2 regions of the Streptomyces sp. NPDC052043 genome follow, and region 2 is predicted to be linked to the other one. Evidence: riboswitches for the same ligand, from Rfam matches in the RefSeq annotation. Region 2 holds a riboswitch; the other holds the start of a gene.
The links. Region 2 has a riboswitch for cobalamin ahead of metE (5-methyltetrahydropteroyltriglutamate--homocysteine S-methyltransferase). Riboswitches for the same ligand answer to the same signal wherever they lie in the genome.
Positions count from the first base shown of each region.

Region 1 (4,190 bases), on a different contig from region 2:
CCACGATCGAGTCACCGGTGGCGAAGAAGGCCACCAGCCGTCCGATCAGGTGCTGCTCGGCCGGGCTCAGCTTGGCGAGGTCGGCGACGTCCGAGTGGAGGTCGACCTCCTCCACCGTCCAGGTGTTCTTGATGGCGTCCCGGTAGCGCTCGTAGAAGTCCGGGTAGCGCATCGGACGGAGCGTCAGTTCGAAGCCGGGGTCGAGCAGGTTCTTGGTCTCGCTGGTCATTACTGGCAGGCCTCGCAGGACTCGGGGTTCTCAAGGGAGCAGGCGATCGCGTCGGCGTCCGGCGCCGCCTGCTGGACGGGGACGGTGGCGGGAGTCTGGGCCCGAGCCGCGCGGGCGATACGGGTCGCCGGGCGGGAGCGCAGGTAGTACGTCGTCTTCAGACCCTGCTTCCAGGCGTAGGCGTACATCGAGGAGAGCTTGCCGATGGTCGGCGTCTCCATGAACAGGTTCAGGGACTGGGACTGGTCCAGGAACGCGGTGCGCGCCGCGGCCATGTCGATCAGACCGCGCTGCGGGATCTCCCACGCCGTGCGGTACAGCGTCCGCACGTCCTCGGGGATCCAGGCGAAGCCGGCCACCGAGCCGTTCGCGTCGCGCAGTGCCTCGCGGGTGCGGGCGTCCCAGACGCCGAGCGCCTTCAGGTCGTCCACCAGGTACGAGTTGACCTGCAGGAACTCCCCGGAGAGCGTCTCACGCTTGAAGAGGTTGGAGACCTGCGGCTCGATGCACTCGTACACGCCCGCGATCGAGGCGATGGTGGCGGTCGGGGCGATGGCGAGCAGCAGCGAGTTGCGCATGCCGACGGCGGCGATCCGCTCGCGCAGGGCCGCCCAGCGCTCCGGCCAGGTCAGCTCGACGTCGTAGTGGTCGGGGTGCAGCACACCCTGGGCCGTACGGGTCTTCTCCCACGCGGGCAGCGGGCCGTTGCGCTCGGCGAGGTCGGCCGACGCCTCGTACGCGGCGAGCATGATCCGCTCGGCGATACGGGTGGACAGGGCCTTGGCCTCAGGGGAGTCGAAGGGCAGCCGCAGCTTGAAGAACACGTCCTGGAGGCCCATGGCGCCCAGGCCCACCGGCCGCCAGCGGGCGTTGGAGCGGCCCGCCTGCTCGGTCGGGTAGAAGTTGATGTCGACCACGCGGTCCAGGAAGGTGACGGCGGTGCGGATGGTCGCGTCCAGCCGCTCCCAGTCGATGTCCCCGCCGGCCACGAACGCGCCCAGGTTGACCGACCCCAGGTTGCACACCGCCGTCTCACCGTCGTCGGTGACCTCCAGGATCTCCGTGCAGAGATTGGAGGAGTGGACGACGTGACCGGGCTGCGCCGTCTGGTTGGCGGTGCGGTTGGCGGCGTCCTTGAAGGTCATCCAGCCCTGGCCGGTCTGCGCGAGGGTGCGCATCATACGGCCGTACAGCTCGCGGGCCGGCATGGTCTTGCGGGCCAGTCCCCGGGCCTCCGCGGCGCGGTACGCGGCGTCGAACTCCTCGCCCCACAGGTCGGTCAGCTCCGGCACGTCCGCGGGGGAGAACAGCGACCACTGCCCGTCGGCGTTCACCCGGCGCATGAACTCGTCCGGGACCCAGTGCGCGAGGTTGAGGTTGTGCGTCCGGCGGGCGTCCTCACCGGTGTTGTCGCGCAGCTCCAGGAACTCCTCGATGTCGGAGTGCCAGGTCTCCAGGTAGACCGCGGCGGCGCCCTTGCGCCGGCCGCCCTGGTTCACGGCGGCCACCGAGGCGTCCAGGGTCTTCAGGAACGGCACGATGCCGTTGGAGTGCCCGTTGGTGCCGCGGATCAGCGAACCGCGGGAGCGGATGCGGGAGTAGGCGATGCCGATGCCGCCGGCGTGCTTGGACAGCCGGGCGACCTGGAGGTAGCGCTCGTAGATGGAGTCCAGCTCGTCCTTGGGGGAGTCGAGGAGGTAGCAGGACGACATCTGGGGGTGGCGCGTGCCGGAGTTGAAGAGCGTGGGGGAGGAGGGCAGGTAGTCGAGGCGGCTCATCAGCCCGTAGAGCGCCGCGACCTCGTCGACGGACCGCGCGGTGTCGTCCTGCGCGAGACCGGCCGCGACCCGCAGCATGAAGTGCTGGGGCGTCTCGATCACCTTGCGGGTGATCGGGTGCCGCAGCAGGTACCGGCTGTGCAGGGTGCGCAGGCCGAAGTAGCCGAAGCGGTCGTCGGCGGCCCGGTCGATCAGCGCGTCCAGGCGGTCGGCGTGGGCGCGTACGAACTCCGCGGTCCGGTCGGCGATGAGGCCCTCACTGTGGCCCACGGCGACCGAGTCGGTGAAGGAGACGACGCCCTGGGAGGCGGCCTCGGCGCGGACGGTGAGGGTCAGCAGCCTGGCCGCCAGCCGGGAGTAGGCGGGGTCCTCGGAGATGAGCCCGGCGGCCGCCTCCGTGGCGAGCTCACGCAACTCGGCCTCGTCGGCCCGCGCCGACCGGCCGCGCAGCGCGGCGGCGGCGACCCGGCCGGGGTCGGCGTCGGGGAGGTCGGCGGTCAGCTCGGTCAGGGTCCGCAGCAGTACGGCACCTGGACCGTCGGTTTCCGTGGCTGTGACTGAAACCGGGTCGGCTGGCGCGATGGTCACGTGGAGCTCTCCCTCGCTCGGCACGGGGACTCGCACAGGGCAGGGGGCAGCACACGAGCGCACGCGGCGCCGCGCCCACCAGCCCATTCCGCGAGGCCCGGACGTCAGGGCACCCGGACCGGACGGCCGGGCGCGCTGTCGGCAGGTCCTCGGACTGACGCTCGTGGCGGCCCATGGGGCATATGCGCACGAGTACACCGTTGCGGGACAGTTCCGGATTCGCACCGGATTCCCCTGCGGCGACAGTGAGCACGAGCATACATCTTGTGCTGAGTGAGTCGGGCACCCCCATATGTTGTGCCGCGTCGACTCCGGAGCGTGTCAGAATGTCAACTCGTAGGTGAGCAGCGTGATGTCGTCCAGCTCCGGGAGCGGGTTCCAGTCCCGCCCCGGCGTGCGGACGAAGCCCAGGCGCTCGTAGACGCGGTGGGCGGTACGCATGGAGCTCTGGCTGGACAGCACCACGCGGACACAGCCCTCCACGGCCCGTGCCCGGTCCAGACAGGCCCGTACGAGGGCCTCGCCGACTCCTCTGCCGCGCGCCGCGTGCGCGACCGCGAGCATCCGTATCTCGGTCTCGCCGGGGCCGGCGAGGTCGGCCATGGGACCGGCGCCGGGGACGAAGGTCACCCCGCCGAGCACCTTCCCGTCCGCCACCGCCACCAGCACCTCGGCCGCGGCCGCCCGCTTGGCCACGTTCCGCAGCTCGACGAGATATCCGTCGCTCTCGCCGAAGTCCAGCAGCCCGTCCTGGAGGTAGGCCTGGGCGGTGATCTCACCGAGCGTGCCGTACTCGCCGGGTTCCACCGGCCGGATCGCGAAGTCCATGGGCCCGAGTCTGCCGTACGGGCCCGGCCGTGGGCCGCCGGATTTCTCTCCGGCGGCCCACGGGGTGCCCGGTGCTACTGCGGGGCCACCGCCGTGGCCGGCGGGAGCTCCGCCTCGACACCCGGGTCGCCGGCGTCCGCCGTGTAGTCCTCCGGCCGGGTCTCGTCCACGCCCTCGGGCGCCTTGACCGCCCTCAGCACGAACGTCAGGACCACCGCGACGGCCGCGTTGAGCACGAACGCCGTCAGACCGATGTAGCCGATCTCGCCGAGGCCCGGGATCTCCTTGGCCGAGCCGCCGAAGTGCTTCTGCGTCGGCGAGGCGACCCCGTAGGCGGCGACCGTGCCGTAGACCATGCCGACCGCCCAGCCCGCCAGCAGCGCCCAGCGGTGGAACCAGCGCGTGAACAGGCCGCCGACCAGGGCCGGGAAGGTCTGAAGGATCCAGATCCCGCCGAGCAGCTGGAAGTTGATGGCGACCGTCTTGTCCATGGTCAGCACGAACACCAGCGCGCCCACCTTCACCAGGAGCGACACGATCTTGGAGACGCGGGTCTCCTCCCTCGGTGTCGCGTGCGGGCGGAGGAAGTCCTTGTAGATGTTGCGGGTGAACAGGTTCGCGGCCGCGATCGACATGATCGCCGCCGGCACCAGCGCGCCGATGGCGATCGCCGCGAACGCCACGCCCGCGAACCAGTCCGGGAACATGTTCTCGAACAGCTGCGGAATGGCCAGCTGGCCGTTCTTCACCTGCACGCCCGCCGCGAT
Region 1 covers NZ_JBIUBT010000004.1:435,411-439,600, forward strand. Annotated here, with positions in the region: gene ACIHCX_RS13210 (ribonucleotide-diphosphate reductase subunit beta) at 1-229, opposite strand, end outside; gene ACIHCX_RS13215 (ribonucleoside-diphosphate reductase subunit alpha) at 229-2,595, opposite strand; cobalamin riboswitch at 2,718-2,871, opposite strand; gene ACIHCX_RS13220 (GNAT family N-acetyltransferase) at 2,917-3,423, opposite strand; gene mctP (monocarboxylate uptake permease MctP) at 3,498-4,190, opposite strand, start outside.
Region 1: linked by a shared signal. The riboswitch ahead of ACIHCX_RS13215 (ribonucleoside-diphosphate reductase subunit alpha) and the one ahead of metE (5-methyltetrahydropteroyltriglutamate--homocysteine S-methyltransferase) in region 2 are both predicted to bind cobalamin.

Region 2 (4,190 bases):
GGGTGGCCAGTTGCTCGTCGAGTGAGCGCCTGCGGGTCTCGACCAGGCCGTCGGTGTAGAGCAGCAGCCCGTCCCCGGGCCCGATCCGCAGCCGGGTGGTCTCGAAGGGGACGCTTCCCACGCCGAGGGGTGCTCCGGTCGGGAGGTCGAGCAACCGCGGGGCACCCCCGGCGGGGATGAGCACCGGCGGCAGATGGCCGGCCGTGGCGACGTGGCAGCAGGCACGGCGCGGGTCGTACACGGCGTACGTGCAGGTGGCGAACCGTTGCTCCAGCTCACCGGTGATGCGGTCGAGGTGCCACAGGACCGCGGCCGGGTCGAGGTCGAGCGCGGCCAGGGTGCGGGTCGCCGTACGCAGCTGGCCCATGGTCGCCGCGGCGCCGCTGCCGCTGCCCATGACGTCGCCGATGACCAGGGCGGTCCGGTCGTCGGACAGCGCGATCGCGTCGTACCAGTCGCCGCCGATCCCGCAGATGGTCGAGGCGGGCTGGTAGCGGCAGGCGATGTCCAGGCCCGGCCGCTTCGCCGGTTTCCGGGGCAGGAGGCTGCGCTGGAAGTTCTCGGCGGCCCGGCGCTGGTTCTGGTACCAGCGGGCGTGGTCGATGCTGACGGCCGCGCGGGAGGCCAGGTCGAGGGCCAGGGTGGCGTCGTCCTCGCCGAACGGCACCGGACTGCGGTGGCCCCGGGCGAGGCCCAGCGCCCCCAGGAGGCGGCCGTGGGCGACGAGCGGGACGGCCAGGCAGGAATGGGCCCCGACCTCGGCGAGGGCGTCGGCGGCGTGAGGCGGGGCGAGGTGGGTGAGGTCCCCGTCGGCGACGCGGGAGGCGAAGACCGGGCGGCCGGTGGTGACGCAGCGGGTGCTCATGTGATGCGGCGCGAACCGGGCGACGTACCCGGCGGGGAGGGAGGCGGCCAGGGTCGGCTGGGCGACGACGGCCAGGGTGCGCATGGCCAGCGGGCCGTCGGGCACCCAGTCGCGGTCGCCGCCCTTGAGCGCCGCGTCCAGGAGATCGACCACGGCGAGGTCCGCGAGCTCCGGCACGCAGACGCGGGCGAGTTCGTCGGCGGTGGTGGTCGGATCGAGGGTCGTCCCGATGCGCGCCGAGGCGTCGGCGATCAGGGCGAGGCGCTGCCGCGCGGCGGCGGCCTCGGCGGAGGCGCGGTGCTGCGGGGTGACGTCGATGAGTTCGGTCGCGACGCCGAGCGCCCGTCCGGCCCTGTCCTCCAGGCGGTAGTACGAGACCGACCACGCGTGCTCGCGGCCGGGGTCGGAGGGGGTGGGGGCGAGGATGCGCTGGTTCAGCAGCGGGTCGCCGCTGTCCAGTACGCGGCGCATCGCGGTCTCGACCCAGACGGCATCCATGAAGTCCAGCACCTCACGGACGGTCCGCCCGACATGCTGCTCGGCGGACCGGCCGTTCATGCGCTCCAGCGTGGGGTTGACCACGAGATACCGCAGGTCGGTGTCCACGATGCCCAGCCCGATCGGGGACTGCGAGACCAGCCGGGCGGAGAGCGCGAGGTCGCGTTCCATACTCCGCAGGACGGCCTGGTCGGCGGCGATGCCCAGCGCGTAGTAGACCCCGTGCTCCCCCTCCAGCCGCATGTTGCGGAACTCGACCAGGCGGGAGCTGCCGTCCTTGTGGCGGACGGGGAAGGCGCCGGCCCACCCCGTGCCCTCCGTCATCACCCGGGTGAACAGCGCGGTGACGAGGCCCCGGTGCCGTTCGTCGACCATCAGCCGCGCCGCGTACCGGCCCAGGGCCTCCTGGGCGCTGTAGCCGAACACCTGCTGGGCCTGCGGGCTCCAGAAGACCACGCGCCCCCGCGCGTCCAGCACCACCGCCGACACGCTCAGCGAGTCCAGCAGGCCACCGGACGCGGCCGCGGACTCGTCTCCGCCGCCTCCCGTGAAGGCTTCGGCAGGCTCCACCGTCGACGCCTCCTCTCGCCTCGCCGCGGCCGAGACCGCTGCTTCCACCATGGTCTCGCGCCCGGGCCCGGTCGGCAGGTCCGCGGCACCCGCCCCGGCCGACGACGGTGAACCACCCGGCGGACCGCCTCAGTCGGCTCCGGCCCGTCTCAGCCCGCCATCCGCATGGTGGACATCATCCGCCGCGACCGGGAGAGCCCCCTAGGCTGGGCCGTGCAGCTGGTTCGCCCCGTCCGCCAGAGGGGGCGTCGCAAGAGGGAACCCGGTGGGAATCCGGGACTGCCCCGCAGCGGTGAGCGGGAACGACCGCCGTCATACGCACTGGGTCCGAGGAGGGCCTGGGAAGCGACGGCCAGTAGGTGTCTCGTACGACGAAGACGTGCCCGCGAGTCCGAAGACCTGCCATCTGCCCGCGTGCGAACCACTCGTGCGCGGACATCCCGGTGACCTCGAGGGCGGGTCGGCGCAGGTACCGCACGGACGGCCGCAGGCCGGAGCCGTCCGGTCCGTCACCCCTTCGCGTCCTCGTCCCGTCCCCGGGATCCCAGGGAATCGTCTCGCGAAGGAGAGCTCCGTGACCACCGAGTCCGCAGCCGCGGCAGCACGGGCCACCGTGTACGGCTACCCCCGTCAGGGACAGGGCCGGGAACTCAAGAAGGCCGTCGAGGGCTACTGGAAGGGCCGCGTCAGCGCCGACGCCCTGCGCGCCACGGCCGCCGAACTGCGCCGCGCCAACTGGCGGGAACTGGCCGCGGTCGGCATCGACGAGGTCCCCACCGGGGACTTCTCGTACTACGACCACGTGCTGGACACCACCGTGATGGTGGGCGCGATCCCGGCCCGCCACCGGGACGCCGTCGCCGCCGACCCGCTGGACGGCTACTTCGCGATGGCACGCGGCACCCAGGACGTCGCACCGCTGGAGATGACCAAGTGGTTCGACACCAACTACCACTACCTGGTCCCTGAGTTGGGCCCGGACACCGTGTTCACGGCGAACTCCGCCCAGCAGATCGCGGAGCTGACCGAGGCCCGCGCGCTGGGCCTCTCGGCCCGCCCGGTCCTCGTCGGCCCGGTCACCTACCTGCTGCTGGCCAAGCCCGCGCCCGGTGCGGCCGCCGACTTCGATCCGCTCACCCTCCTCGACCGGCTACTGCCGGTGTACGCGGAGACACTGGCCGATCTCCGGGCGGCGGGCGCCGAGTGGGTACAGCTCGACGAGCCGGCCCTGGTGCAGGACCGCACCCCGGCCGAACTGGAGGCCGCCGCACGCGCCTACCAGAGCCTCGGTGGCCTCACCGAACGTCCGAAGCTGCTGGTCGCCTCCTACTTCGACCGGCTGGGCGACGCCCTGCCGGTGCTCGCCAAGGCCCCGGTCGAGGGTCTCGCGCTCGACTTCACCGAGTCCGCCGCCGCCAACCTGGACGCGCTGGCCGCCGTCGGCGGGCTCTGGGGCAAGCGGCTGGTCGCCGGTGTGGTCAACGGTCGCAACATCTGGGTCAACGACCTGGAGAAGTCCCTCGCCACGCTCGGGACCCTGCTGGGTCTGGCCGACCGGGTCGATGTGTCGGCCTCCTGCTCCCTGCTGCACGTCCCCCTGGACGCGGCCGTGGAGCACGACATCGAACCGCAGATCCGGCGCTGGCTGGCCTTCGCCCGGCAGAAGACCGCCGAGATCGTCACCCTCGCAGGGGGCCTGACCCACGGCACGGACGCCATCGCCGCCGAACTCGCCGCGAACCGCGCCGACCTGGCCTCCCGCGCGCACTCCCCCATCACCCACGACCCGCGGGTCCGCGCCCGCGCCGCAGCCGTCACCGACGCCGACGCCCGCCGCTCGCAGCCGTACGCAGAACGGGCCGCCGCCCAGCGCGCCCACCTCGGGCTTCCGCTGCTGCCCACCACCACGATCGGCTCCTTCCCGCAGACCGGTGAGCTGCGCACCGCGCGCGCCGACCTGCGCACCGGGCGCATCGGCACGCCCGAGTACGAGGAGCGCATCAAGGCCGAGATCCGGGAGGTCGTCGCCTTCCAGGAGAAGACCGGGCTGGACGTCCTGGTGCACGGCGAGGCCGAGCGCAACGACATGGTCCAGTACTTCGCCGAGCAGCTCACCGGCTACCTCGCCACCCAGCACGGCTGGGTCCAGTCCTACGGCACCCGGTACGTCCGCCCGCCGGTCCTGGCCGGCGACATCTCACGGCCCGAGCCGATGACGGTGCGCTGGACGGGCTACGCCCAGTCCCTCACGGACCGC
Region 2 covers NZ_JBIUBT010000003.1:465,502-469,691, reverse strand. Annotated here, with positions in the region: gene ACIHCX_RS09985 (SpoIIE family protein phosphatase) at 1-1,933, opposite strand, end outside; cobalamin riboswitch at 2,137-2,355, shown strand; gene metE (5-methyltetrahydropteroyltriglutamate--homocysteine S-methyltransferase) at 2,508-4,190, shown strand, end outside.